DNA from 2 places in the Bradyrhizobium sp. 179 genome. Region 2 is predicted to be linked to the other one. Evidence: predicted binding sites of a transcription regulator. Region 2 holds the regulator's gene; the other holds the start of a gene.

Region 1 (7,107 bases), on a different contig from region 2:
CTCTCGACACGGAAGGCATCGACCACGATGTCCTGGGTCGAGGACATGGTTGCGACCAGCAGCGCGCCGAGCGCGACGTAGAACGGCGAGCGCGCGGGATCGGTGAGCGCCAGCAGCAGGATGGCGATGATCAGCAACATCTGCGAGAACAAGAGCCAGCCACGCCGCCGCCCGAAGGCGCGGGTGAACAGCGGCACATGCATCGCATCCACCAATGGCGCCCACAAAAATTTCAGCGTGTAGGGCGTGCCGACCAGCGCAAACAGCCCGATGGTCTTGAGATCGACTCCGGCCTCGCGCATCCACACCAGCAGCGTCGAGCCCGACAGCGCCAGCGGCAGGCCGGATGAGAAGCCGAGGAACAGCACGATCAGCACCCGCGGTTGCAGGTACACGGCAAGGCTGTCACGCCAAGAGGCGGCGGCAGCGCCGGCGGAGGAGGTCGCGTCGGGTGCGGTCATGCGGAGGTGTTAGCAGATTCTGGCCGCCACAAGGGAGGTGTCGTCGCCCTCTCCGCTGTCATCGTCCGCGAAGGCGGACGATCCAGTATCCACCAGCGTCTCGATCCAATAGGACCGCCGCGGCGTACTGGATGCCCCGCCTTCGCGGGGCATGACGACCTTATGGCAGCCCGGCTATTCCGGGATACAAGTCATCCCAGTTCGGGTTGTGCTGCTCAATCAGCCGGATCTTCCAGGCCCTGTTCCACTTCTTAAGGCGCTTCTCGCGCTTTATTGCGTTCTCGGGATCATCGAACTGCTCAAAGTAGACAGCCTTGCGACGTCGTACTTTTCCGTGAAGCTCTCGACGAGTTTTTGATCTGTGCTCTGCGACCCGGCGGATGAGGTCATTTGTCACGCCGATATAGAGCGTTGCGCCAATTTTGCTGGCGAGAATGTAGACGTAGTAATGGCGTGCACTCATGCGACACCCCTACTGCTGTCATCGTCCGCGAAGGCGGACGATCCAGTAATCACCAGCGCCTCGGCTCAACCACGATTGCCGCGGCGTACAGGATGCCCCCTGCGCGGGGCATGACAGTGTGCCCCAAATCTCACTCCCCTGCCTGCAGCTTCCTCGGGAACACCTCGCCCGCGCCCGTCGCTACCAGCCGTGGGGCATCGGGGGCATCGCTCTTGCTGAAATCGAGCTCCTCGATACGTCCGGCGCGCTTTTCGATCTTGTCGGCCGAGATCAGAACCTGGCGGACGTCCTCGTTGACGTCGGAGAAATGCTTTTGCAGTTTCAGCACTCGGTCGCGCAGACGACTCAAATCGTCGCCGAGCTTGATAACCTCGGTGCGGATCTGGTCGGCTGCGTCGCGCATGCGCGCGTCCTTCATGATCTGCTGCATCACCTGGATCGCGAGCATCAAAAGCGACGGCGACACCAGCACCACGCGAGCGCGGTACGCTTTCTGGATCACGTCGTCAAAGCCGTCATGGATCTCGGCATAGACCGATTCCGACGGCACGAACATCAGCGCCATCTCCTGGGTCTCGCCCGTGACGAGGTATTTTTCGGCGATGTCGCTGACGTGCTTCATCACGTCGCCGCGTAGCCGCTGCGTGGCAATCCGCCGCTCCTCGTCGGTGCGGGCATCGTGCAGGGCCGTCACCGCCTCCAGCGGAAATTTTGCATCGATGCAGAGCGGGCGCTGGTCGGGCAGGAACACGACGCAATCCGGCCGCTTGCCGGTCGAGAGCGTGAACTGGAACTCGTAGGACCCCTTTGGAAGACCGTCCTGGACAATCGCCTCCATCCGCGCCTGGCCGAAGGCGCCGCGCGACTGCTTGTTGGCGAGCACGTCGCGCAGGGTCGTCACCTGGGTGGTGAGGTCGGTGAGGTTCTTGTGCGCGCTGTCGATGATGCCGAGCCGCTCATGCAGCGCGCGCAGGCTCTCCATGGTGTTGCGGGTGGAGTGTTCCATGGACTGGCCGACGCGATGCGTCACCGAATCCAGCCGCTCATTGACCGCCCGTGCCATCTCGGCCTGGCGGCCGGCCAGCGCCTGGGTCATGGCGTCGACCCGGCCCGAAGCCTCGCTCTGCGCCCGCAGCACCTCGCTCAGGCGCTCCTCGAGCTCGTCGGCACGGATGGCATTGGCCATCGCGAGTTCCGCGCCGCGCCGCCCGGAGCGCGCGATCACCACGGCAATCACCACCAGCAGGATGAGGACGAGGGCGCCGAAGCCGATCAGCGCGTCGATGGTGCGCACCGGCCAGTCGCCGAGCACGAAGATGATCTCGTTCATGCCGACCCTTCTAGCCGATTCGCCGGGCTCCACGAACGAATAGCGAACGTCTATGGCCAAAGTCCCGTTGATTCTTATGGTTAACGAAATCTGAAGTTTTATGGTTAGCGGAGGGTTAACGGAGTTCCGCGCCGGATTGACCGCACCCGACACGCAGCTTAAATCGCGGCCATGGCCCTAAGAGAAATCATCATCCTGCCCGACAAGCAGCTGCGTTTGGTCTCCAAGCCGATCGAGAAGGTCACGTCGGAGATCCGCAAGCTTGCCGACGACATGTTCGAGACCATGTACGACGCGCCTGGCATTGGCCTCGCCGCGATCCAGGTCGCGCAGCCGCTGCGGCTGATCACCATGGACCTCGCCAAGCGCGACGAGGACGGCGAGACCAGGCACGAGCCGCGCGTCTTCATCAATCCGGAGATTCTCTCCTCCTCGGAGGAACTTTCAGTGTACGAGGAAGGCTGCCTCTCGATCCCCGAATATTACGAGGAGGTCGAGCGCCCGGCGAAGGTGCGCGTGCGCTTCACCGATCTCGACGGCAAGCTGCACGAAGAGGATGCCGAAGGCCTCTATGCCACCTGCATCCAGCACGAGATCGATCATCTCAACGGCGTCCTGTTTGTCGACTACCTGTCGAAGCTGAAGCGCGACCGCGTCATGAAGAAGTTCGAGAAGGCCGCCAAGCGCGCGGGGTAGAGTAGGCTTTCTGTCGTTCCGGGGCGATGCGAAGCATCGAACCCGGAACCTCGAGATTCCGGGTTCGGCTCTTCGCGCCGCCCCGGAATGACTGTCACGGGATTGCGCCTTTCGCAGGTCTTCCACATGCCCCTCCGCCTGATCTTCATGGGCACGCCCGATTTCTCCGTGCCGACGCTGCTCGAGCTGGTCGCGCATGGCCACGAGATCGCCGCCGTCTACACCCGCGCGCCGAAGCCGGGCGGACGGCGCGGCCTGCAATTGCAGCCCACTCCGGTTGAAGAAGCCGCGCGAAAACTCGGCGTTCACGTGCTGACGCCGAAGACGTTGAGGACGCCGGAAGCGCTCGACGAGTTTCGCGCCTTCGATGCCGATGCCGCCGTCGTCGTCGCCTATGGCATGATCCTGCCGCAGGCGATCCTCGATGCGCCGAAGCTCGGCTGCTACAATCTGCACGCTTCGCTCTTGCCGCGCTGGCGCGGCGCCGCGCCGATCAACCGCGCCATCATGGCGGGCGATGCCGAAAGCGGCGTGATGGTGATGAAGATGGATGTCGGCTTAGATACCGGCGACGTCGCCATGGCCGAGCGCATCGCGATCACCGACAGCATGACCGCGGCCGATCTGCACGATCGCCTGTCCCGGTTAGGTGCCGATTTGATGGTGCGCGCGATGGCGGCGCTCGCACGCGGCGGGCTCCAGCTCAAAAAGCAGAGCGAGGACGGTGTCACCTATGCCGCTAAGATCGACAAGGCCGAGGGGCGGATCGATTGGACCAAACCCGCACGCGCGGTGCTGCGCCACATCCATGGCCTGTCGCCGTTTCCCGGCGCCTGGACCGAGCTTGTGGACGTCAGCGAAAATGCGCGCGTCAAGATCCTGCGATGTGAATTGGCGAACGGCTCAGGTGCGCCGGGCGAGGTGCTCGACGACCACCTCACCATCGCCTGCGGCGAGGGTGCGGTTCGCATCCTCGAGCTGCAGCGCGAAGGCAAGGCCAGGATGCGGGCCGCGGACTTTCTGCGCGGCGTGCCTGTGAGGGCCGGCGCGAAATTCAGCTGACACTGTCATACCCCGCGAAGGCGGGGTATCCAGTACGCCGAGGCTTCTCGGTTGATCTGATAGGCTGCGGAGTACTGGATTGCCCGCCTTCGCGGGCAATGACGGTGAAACTGGACACGATGCCCCGTTACAAGCTCACCATCGAATATGACGGCGCGCCGTTCTTCGGCTGGCAAGTGCAGGAGACGCTGCCCTCGGTGCAGGGCGCGCTGGAGGCCGCGGTCAAGGCGATGACCGGCGCGGGCGCGCGGGTGCATGGCGCTGGCCGCACCGATGCCGGCGTGCACGCGCTTGGCCAGGTCGCGCATGTCGACATCGGCAAGCAATTTGCGCCGGATCGTTTTCGCGACGGGCTCAACGCGCATTTGCGCCCGCATCCGATCGCGGTGCTCGAGGCCGAGATCGTCCCCGAGACCTTCGAGGCACGCTTCTCGGCCATCAAGCGCCACTACCGCTACCGCATCATCAACACCCGCGCCAATCTCGCCATCGACGTCGGTCGCGCCTGGCGCGTGCCGCGCCGGCTCGACAGTGACGCGATGCATGCAGCAGCCCAGCGTCTGCTCGGCAAGCACGACTTCACGACGTTCCGCGATACCGAGTGCCAAGCCAAGTCGCCGGAGAAGACGCTCGATCAGCTCGACGTGATACGCGACGGCCGCGAGATCACCATTGTCACCTCTGCGCGCTCGTTCCTGCACAGCCAGGTGCGCTCGATGGTGGGATCGCTGGTCTGGGTCGGCGAGGGACGCTGGACGGCCGATGATCTGTCGGCCGCACTCGCCGCCCGCAGTCGCGCCGCCTGCGGCATCGTCGCCCCGCCGCAGGGGCTGTATCTGGTGAAGGTGGATTATTAGAGCCTAATGCCGCCAGTAGCGTCATGCCCGGGACAAGCCCGGGCATGACGGCGGAGGATTTGGCGAAGACACCGCAGGCAAAGCAGCAGCACCTTACGCAAAATACCGCGCCAAAATTCCCCGATACACCCGCGTCAGCTTCTCCAGATCCGTCACCGGCACCCGCTCGTCGATCTGGTGCATGGTCTGGCCGACCAGGCCGAACTCGATCACTGGGCAGTAGCTGGAGATGAAGCGCGCGTCCGACGTGCCGCCCGAGGTCGACAGCTCCGGCTTGCGGCCCGTCACTTCTTCGATCGCGGACACTGCAAGATCGGTGAACGGGCCGGGCTTGGTCACGAACACGTTGGAGTTCGAGTGATCCCAGACGATGCGGGCGCGGATGCGGTTGCCGCAGGCTTTGGCGAGGCGCGCCTCGACCAATTCGCGCAAGGATGCTTGCGTGTGGTTGTCGTTGTAGCGGATGTTGAATTTCGCGCGGGCCTCGCCGGGGATGACGTTGCTGGCCTTGTTGCCGACGTCGACCGAGGTGAATTCGAGATTGGAGGCCTGGAACTGGGCGCTGCCATGGTCGAGCGGCTCGTCGGAGATCGCCACGATCAGCCGCGCGATATCAGGCACCGGGTTGGAGGCGCGATGCGGATAGGCGACATGGCCCTGCACGCCGTCGACATAGAGCGTGCCGGATTGCGAGCCGCGGCGGCCGACCTTGATGGTGTCACCGAGCGTCTCGACGTTGGAGGGCTCGCCCAGCACGCAATGGTCGAACTTTTCGCCGCGCTCGGCGGCCCATTCCAGCAGCTTGACCGTGCCGTTGATCGAAACGTCTTCCTCGTCGCCGGTGATCAGGAAGGAGATCGAGCCCTTGCCGTCCTTGCGCGGCTTGCCCTCATTGGCGGCGAGATGCTCCAGCACCGCCGCCACCGAGCAGGCGATGCCGCCCTTCATGTCGACCGCGCCGCGGCCGTGCAGGAAACCATCCCGGACCTCGCCCGAGAACGCGCCGACGCTCCAGGCGCTCTCGTCACCGGGCGGCACCACGTCGGTGTGGCCGGCAAAGGTGATGTGCGGGCCCTCGCTGCCGATCCGCGCATAGAGATTGTCGATGTCGGCGGTGCCGGGTTCGCTGAAGGTCACGCGGTGACAGGTGAAGCCTGCTGCGTTCAGGGCTTGTTCAAGCACCCCGAGCGCACCGGCATCGGCCGGGGTTACCGAGGGGCAGCGGATGAGATCGCGGGCAATGGAGAGAGCATCGGTCATGCGCGTCCGATCAATCCCGCAGCAGCTCGTTGATGCTCGTCTTCGACCGCGTGCGCTCGTCGACGCGCTTGACGATGACGGCGCAGGCGGTGCTCGGACCGGGCTGGCCGTTCTTCATGGGCTTGCCGGGCAGCGCGCCCGGCACCACCACGGAATATTCGGGCACTTCGCCCATGAAGATTTCGCCGGTCTCGCGGTCGACGATCTTGGTGGAGGCGCCCAGGAACACGCCCATCGCCAACACCGCGCCCTTGCGCACGATCACGCCTTCGGCGACCTCGCTCCGCGCGCCGATGAAACAGTCGTCCTCGATAATCACGGGCTCGGCCTGGAGCGGCTCGAGCACGCCGCCGATGCCGGCGCCGCCGGAGATGTGCACGCGCTTGCCGATCTGGGCGCAGGAGCCGACGGTGGCCCAGGTGTCGACCATGGTGCTCTCATCGACATAGGCGCCGAGGTTGACGAAGGACGGCATCAGCACGACGTTCTTGGCGATAAAGGCCGAGCGGCGCACGATGGAGCCGGGGACGGCACGGAAACCGGCATCGCGAAAGCGGTTCTCGCCCCAGCCTTCGAACTTCGAGGGCACCTTGTCCCACCAGGTCGCCTTGCCCGATCCGCCGGGAATGACGTCCATGTCGTTGAGGCGGAAGGAGAGCAGCACGGCCTTCTTCAGCCATTGGTTGACCTTCCACTTGCCGTCGCTGCCGCGCTCGGCAACGCGCGCCTCGCCCTTGTCCAGGATTTCCAGCGCCTGGTCCACGGCCTCGCGCACCTCGCCCTTGGTCGTGGTCGAGATGGTCTCGCGCGCGTCGAAGGCGCTGTTGATGGTGGATTCGAGGGCTGCAAGGGACATCGGGATTTCCTCAAAGGAAACGGGAATTTTGATGGATTGGGGCGCTTTTTCGGGATTTGGAAAGGTCAAGTCAAGCGCACATTCGTCGCTACCGGGCTTGCCCCGGGTATCTCCACCGTCAT
Region 2 (7,107 bases):
TTTCGACGGCAGCCTTGTGCCGAGGACGGCCGCGGCCCGCAACCGGGATGCAACGCCGGCGGAGACCGACCTGCAGGTCGACGATTAGGCGCCGGACGATTAAAAACAAACGCGAAGAGTAGGTCCGGGTCCGACCGGACGTTCCGCAGCATTAAATCTTACCATCTCGCCGGCCTCGGCCGGCGATGGCAATTTCAATCCTGGCCCGACCCCGCGGGCGGGGACGGCTCAGCCAATCGGCAAGCGCGTGATCGTCGACCGGCTATCGGCGACGATCTGCGGCTTGTGCTCGCGCTCGCTGACCGGCTGCGTCACCGGCAATTGCAGCACGGTTGCGCGCTGGCCTTCGACGAGCTGCGTCACCAGCACGTATTTGCCGTCGGGGAATTCGATCGCGTCATGATGGCGGTCGGGTATGTGCGGATCGATCTTGCCGAACTTGCCGACGCGGGAGTTGATGGTGCGCGTCCAGATCCAGCGATTATCGTAACGGACGTTGTCGGCGAAGGCGAGCTCCGTTCCCGGCAGCAGGCAGACGGCCACGGTCGGATCGGCCGCGGAAGCAAAGCCGCGCGTTGAGGTGCCGCGGAACGTTGTCGACACGATCGTCTCGCCGACTTCGGCGGGGCGAGATGCAACGGCATGCAGGCTGTAGTCACACATCGGGTGCTCCTCATTCGAAGATAGCAACCCGCGCCTCCTTCGGAGGCGCAAGCCTCTATCAGAGTGGAAGCACGTAACGCTCTGCTCCGTTGTAGGCAAATCTGCGGCTGGCGTTGCCGGACGCGATCACATTATCTTTCCCGAAGCCATAGGAACAAAGCTCGCTTCAGTGCATTCGGCGGATGCGAGCGCCCGTGGCCTACGGGCGCCGACCAGGGGAATGTGGCCAGCTTCGCCGTGGCTGTCGGTCGATGGCAGTTCGGGCGTTGCGGAAATGCTCGCTCCCTGCGTGCGCCGACTTGCGTGCGTGGTGCTGCAATTGAGTTGCGAATGCTTGCGCGGCCGATCAAGCGATCAGCACGCTGCGAAGGCGCTTAAGGCGATCCTGCACATCGTAATCTCCTAAGATCTCTTCACAAGCGATGAGTGCTTGGGGCCGCATGCCGAGGATGGAGCGCCGGAGAGAGGGGCCGGATAATCTGCGCAAGACCAAAAGACTATCCAGCTGGAGCGGACCGTCGTCCGCTCCAATCGGAATCATTGGTATCGAATGACCGCTAGCTCGTCTCAGTACTTGCGGTACAGCCCGATCAGCTTGCCCTGAATCTTCACCCGGTTCGGCGGCAGGATGCGCACCTCATAGGCGGCATTGGCGGGCTCGAGCGCGATCGACGCCCCCCGGCGGCGGAAGCGCTTGAGCGTCGCTTCCTCGTCGTCGATCAGGGCCACCACGATGTCGCCGGTATCGGCGCTCTCGTTACGCTGGATCAGCGCCATGTCGCCATCGAGAATGCCAGCTTCGACCATCGAATCGCCGCGCACTTCGAGTGCGTAGTGCTCGCCTGAGCCGAGCATGTCGGGCGGCACGCTGATGGTGTGACTGCGGGTCTGCAACGCTTCGATCGGCGTGCCGGCCGCGATGCGACCCATCACGGGCACCGCAACGGGACGCTCGCCCTCGTCCGCGGAAGAACTGGAGCTCGCGCGCACCTTGCCGAGATTGCCCTCGATGACGCTCGGCGTGAAGCCGCGGCGGCTGCCGGCGGCGGCCTGGAGCTCGGGCAGCTTGATCACCTCGATGGCGCGGGCGCGGTTGGGCAGGCGGCGGATGAAGCCGCGCTCCTCGAGCGCAGTGATCAGGCGATGGATGCCCGATTTCGAGCGCAGGTCGAGCGCATCCTTCATCTCGTCGAAGGAGGGCGGCACGCCGCTTTCCTTCAGACGTTCGCTGATGAACCGCAGAAGCTCGTATTGTTTGCGCGTTAACATCTCGACCAAAGTCCCCCGGTTGATGTCGTTCGATTCCGAGACGCTGAATTGGAGCGGTAGACCGCTACATGCTCGAAACAAATCATGAACGGACACTATATGTTCCATATGTGTTCCGCAACTGCTTAATTTACCGTGAACGCGGCAAAGTTCGCGGAACGCGTGTAGTGGATGCGTTCAGACGGGCAGGCGCAGCACCTCGCAAGGCGAGCCGGCCTCTGCCTTCGGAGCGAACGGTGCGCGGACGAGAAGTGCCTGTGCTGCAGCGAGATTCGCAAGCAGCGAGGAATCCTGGTGATCGACGGGAAGGGCCACCAGCGTGCCGTCGTCGCGCGTCTCCAGATGTGCGCGCAGATAGTCCGCGCGCATATCGTTTGCGTCCACATCGCGGCCGAGCACGGCGCGCTCTTGTCGGTGATGAATCACGGATCGTCCCGACAAGGCGCGAATCAGCGGCACCAGGAACAGGAAGGCGCACACGTAGGATGACACGGGATTACCCGGCAGGCCGATCACGCGCATCCCGCCGAGCCGCCCATGCATCATCGGCTTGCCCGGGCGCATCGCGATCTTCCAGAACGCCATCGCGACGCCTTCGTCCCTCAGCGCCTGCTGGACCAGATCGTGGTCGCCGACCGACGCGCCGCCGCTCGTGACCAGGATCTCGGCGCCGCTCTCGCGGGCGCGGCGGATGCCGGCAGTGGTGGCCTCCAGCGTATCGGCGACAATGCCAAGGTCGATGGTATCGGCCCCCTCGCTGCGGGCGAGCGCGTGCAGGGCGTAGCCGTTGGAATAGACGATCTGGCCGCGACCGGGCGTGGTTCCCGGCATTACCAGTTCGTCGCCGGTGGCGAGGATCGCGACCTTCGGACGGCGGCAGACGGCAAGCTGCGGATGATTCATGGCGGCGGCGAGTGCGAGATCGCGCTCGGTGAGACGGGTTCCCTTGCGCAGGAGCAGGTCGCCTTCGGAGAAGTCGACGCCCGCGGGGCGGATGTGGCGGCCGGCAATGGCGGCTTCCTTGATCGTGATGCGCTTGCCGTCCGCAACCGTGTCCTCCTGGATCACGACTGCGTCGGCACCGTTGGGAATGACGCCGCCGGTGAAGATCCGCACGGCTTCGCCGGGGCCCAGCGTTCCCGCGAATGGACGACCCGCCGCCACCTCGCCAATCAAGGTGAGCGCACTATCGAGCTTTGTTGCATCGCTCGCGCGCACCGCGTAGCCGTCCATCGCCGACATTGCTTCCGGCGGCTGTGTGCGCAGCGCCGCGACATCGCGTGCGAGCACGCGATGATAGGCCTCGTTGAGGGAAACCATCGCTTCAGGCAGCGGCTCCGCACCTGCCAGCACCGCGGCAAGCGCGTCAGAAACCGGCATCAAGGCCAAGGGCGGAAACTCCTGCTGAGCATATCGGCAATGGGCGGCGAAAGTTCTAGCCGAGTGCAGGCGTGAGGCAAAGGCGCCGACAGGATGATTTATCCTGCGTGATCTCCGTCATGAAGAATCGTGCGCAGACCGGTCACGGCATGATCCGGAAGGCGAGACAGACCGGTACGAGGATAGCCATGGCGAGGACGACAAGGATGAGCGCCACGGCCAGCATCGGATCAACTCTGCGTCTGTTCGCCCGAACTGACGCCGGCTGTCACGTCCGGAGCTTTGGGGCTTTGATCCTTGTCCGGCAGCGGATCGGCCTGCGACTTTAGGTCGGCGGCCTTGCTGATCAGCTTGGCGGAGAGGCGCGAATCCGAGGTGGTCTTGGCGAATTCGAGCAGCAAGGAGGCTTGCTTTGTGAGGTAGGCTTTGCCCAGCACGAGAATAAGTCCGATGTAGACGTCCCAACGGACTCATAGAGTCCGGAGGGAGGTATTCCGTTCCCGGAACTCTGTACAAAAATGTACAAAGTGAATTGGTCCCTACCCGAGCGGATTTGGGTGCCCGGAACCCGACCCGATCCGGTCGGCATCGGTGGTCAAATTCCCAACGCTAGCAAGGCCTTGCCGACATCACCGGGCGAGGTGACATGCACCGCCGTCAGTCCACGCGCTCGCGCCCCCTCGATGTTCTCGGCAAGGTCGTCGAAGAAGACGATTCGGCTGGCTGGCAGGCCGATCGCCGCCACGACATGATCGAACGCCTCTGCATCCGGTTTGCGCAGGCCGATGCTGGACGACAGATAGAGCTCGCGGAAATGCCCGAGCACCCCGGCATATTCCTTCGAGAAATAGTCGACATGTGGCCGGTTGGTGTTGGAGAAGGCATATAGCGGCACCTGCTTCGCCGCGCGCGGCAAGAGCTCGGCGATCTCAGGCATCTCGCCGGCGAAGATCGCGTTCCATCCCTCCAGAAATTGCGCGTCGGAAATGCCGATCCCGAGCGATGAACGCAGCGATTGGAAATAATCCTCGTCGCTGATCTTGCCGACCTCGTGCAGCCGGTAGGCCTCGTCACGCACATAGCGTGCGACGATGGCCTCGGGCTGGCAGCCCGCATGCCCCGCCCAGCAGGCGATCGCCTTGGAGAAATCGATATCGAGCACCACGCGGCCGAGATCGAACAGGAGCGCATCGGCGCTACCGGGGGAGAGTGAGGTCATCGCGTTCTTTCACTTTTCAGTATCGGTAGGGCTCGTGGTCGAACAGCGGGAACGCGCTGAACACGCTCGGCGCATTCGTTGCGGTCGCCTGATGCAGGCAGGATTTGTCGACTTCGGCGAACGAGGTGGCACCCAGGAGGCCGAGGCAGCGCAGCACTTCGTCCTCCAGCAGTTCCAGCATTCGCATCACGCCTGCTTCGCCGGCCGCGGCCAGCGCCCAGCATTGCAGCCGGCCGATGCCGACGATGTCGGCGCCGGCCGCGATCGCCTTGACGATGTCGGTGCCGCGGCAGAAGCCGCCATCGACCATGATCTTGGCGCGGCCCTTCACCGCCTCGACGATTTCAGGCAGCACATGCATGGCGCCGCGGCCGTGATCGAGCTGACGGCCGCCATGGTTGGAGACGTAGATCCACTCGACACCGTGATCGATCGCGATCTGAGCGTCCTCGGCGGTGGCGATGCCCTTCAGGATCAGTGGGATCCTGAACTTGTCCTTGATCATCTTCACCGTCCGCCATTCCAGACCCTTCTGGAAATCGCCGCCGGTCGCGCGCAGGCGGCTTTCGCGAACGTAGCGCTTGGCGATGTCACGTTCGCGACGGCTGTAATGGGCGGTGTCGACAGTCAGGCAGAACGCGGCATAGCCGTTCTTCTCGCTCCGGCTGACGACATCGGCGACGAAGGCATCGTCGCCGCGGACATAGAGCTGATAGAGCCGCAGCGCGTCGGGCGCGGCCTCGCCGGTCTTCTCGAGCCCCGGCTCGGACACCGAGCTCAACATGTGCGCCGCACCGAAGGTGCCGGCGGCGCGCGCGACGCTTGCCGCGCCATCGGGATCGAAGATCTCCAGCGCACCGACGGGGGCGAGCACCACCGGCAGCCGCATCCTGCGGCCGAACTGCTCGACGGAGCCGTCGACCTTGCGAACGTCGCGCAGCACGCGCGGGCGGAAGGCGATCTCGTCCAGCGCCATGCGGTTGCGGCGCATCGTGGTCTCGGTCTCGGCAGCGCCGACGATGTAGTCCCAGGCATTCTGGTTGAGGTTGGCGCGCGCCTTCCGGATGAACTCGTGCAGGTTCTGGAACGGCTCGTTGCTGGCGCCGAGTTCGACGTTCCTGTCCGGCCGGATGCGGGGCGCGTCATTCATTGTTGTCCTCCCGAGAATTTGAAGTCTTGTCGCCATCGCCTAGCGTGTCCGGCCCTCCAAAACCATCCTAAAATCGCATAGCTGCGAGGCGTGGGCGGCCGACCGATGCCGCGTTGCGCGAAGCGGTTTCGGAACGTTGCCAAAAGTTTAAGCCGAAGCGAAGGGATTTCGCCGGCGTACCGCCGCCGGCCTTCCAGGCGGCCTTGAAGAAACCAGAATGGTGTTGTGAGAGGTGACCTGGATCGCCATTTGCATGGCGGCTTCCAAGCCCGAGAGATAAGCCCTCAACAGAACCGCTAAGCAAAAGGCCAGCCTATCCATGCGGAAAACCCTGCTGTTCCCCCTGGGCGCGCTCACGGGAGTGTGTCTGACCCTTCTGGTAGCCAGTCCCCACGGCAGCGTGTGGGCGGCACGGGCGGCGGCGAGCGCGGACGATGCCTATTCCCAGCTCAATCTGTTCGGCGCAGTGTTCGAGCGGGTCAAGGCGAACTATGTTGAGAAGCCCGACAATGCCAAGCTGATCGAAGGCGCGATCACGGGCATGGTGACCTCGCTCGATCCGCACTCGCGCTACATGAATGCCAAGGCCTGGACCGAGATGCAGGAGACCACCTCCGGCGAGTTTGGCGGGCTCGGCATCGAGGTCACGATGGAGGATGGCCTCGTCAAGGTCGTCTCGCCGATCGACGACACGCCGGCCTCGAAGGCCGGCATCATGTCCGGCGACCTCATCAGCAAGATCGACGGCGAGGCCGTGCAGGGCATGACGCTCGAGCAGGCCGTCAACAAGATGAAGGGGCCGGTCGCCACCAAGACCAAGCTCACCATCGTGCGCAAGGGTGCCGACGCGCCGCTCGACGTCGCGATCACCCGCGAGATCATCCATGTGCGCCCGGTGCGCTTCCACGTCGAGAATGGCGACATCGGCTATATCCGCATCACCTCGTTCAACGAGCAGACCACCGACGGCCTGAAGAAGGCGATCGCGTCGGTCTCCAAGGAGGTCCCTCCGGAGAAGCTCGCAGGCTATGTTGTGGACCTGCGCAACAATCCCGGCGGCCTGCTCGACCAGGCCGTCTCGGTGTCGAGCGCATTCCTCCAGCGTGGCGAGGTCGTCTCGACCCGCGGGCGCAATCCGGAAGAAACCCAGCGCTTCACCGCGCATGGCGGCGATCTCACCAAGGGCAAGCCGCTGGTGGTTCTGGTCAATGGCGGCTCGGCGTCGGCTTCCGAGATCGTGGCCGGCGCCCTGCACGATCACAAGCGCGCGACGATCATCGGCACGCGCTCGTTTGGCAAGGGCTCGGTGCAGACGATCATTCCGCTCGGCGCCGGCAACGGTGCGCTGGCGCTGACCACGGCGCGCTACTACACGCCGTCGGGCCGCTCGATCCAGGCCCAGGGGGTCGCGCCCGACGTCGAGATC

Evidence for each region. The regulator LexA, encoded in region 2, represses DNA repair genes until DNA is damaged. The targets are predictions, from matches to a motif close to TGTTCNNNNTGTGTTCNG.
Region 1: a site for LexA is predicted at 2,286-2,303, ahead of rmuC (DNA recombination protein RmuC). Genes of this name have one in related genera too.

What each region holds. Positions count from the first base shown of each region.
Region 1 covers NZ_JADPJR010000104.1:84,919-92,025, forward strand. Annotated here, with positions in the region: gene IVB12_RS24290 (MFS transporter) at 1-461, opposite strand, end outside; gene IVB12_RS24295 (GIY-YIG nuclease family protein) at 622-924, opposite strand; gene rmuC (DNA recombination protein RmuC) at 1,055-2,254, opposite strand; gene def (peptide deformylase) at 2,426-2,950, shown strand; gene fmt (methionyl-tRNA formyltransferase) at 3,077-4,012, shown strand; gene truA (tRNA pseudouridine(38-40) synthase TruA) at 4,132-4,869, shown strand; gene dapE (succinyl-diaminopimelate desuccinylase) at 4,963-6,129, opposite strand; gene dapD (2,3,4,5-tetrahydropyridine-2,6-dicarboxylate N-succinyltransferase) at 6,140-6,985, opposite strand.
Region 2 covers NZ_JADPJR010000009.1:195,669-202,775, reverse strand. Annotated here, with positions in the region: partial or broken gene IVB12_RS02790 (ComEC/Rec2 family competence protein) at 1-88, shown strand, start outside; gene IVB12_RS02785 (hypothetical protein) at 229-663, opposite strand; gene lexA (transcriptional repressor LexA) at 1,231-1,932, opposite strand; gene glp (gephyrin-like molybdotransferase Glp) at 2,110-3,321, opposite strand; gene IVB12_RS02770 (hypothetical protein) at 3,543-3,749, opposite strand; gene IVB12_RS02765 (HAD family phosphatase) at 3,908-4,531, opposite strand; gene IVB12_RS02760 (alpha-hydroxy acid oxidase) at 4,548-5,681, opposite strand; gene IVB12_RS02755 (S41 family peptidase) at 6,001-7,107, shown strand, end outside.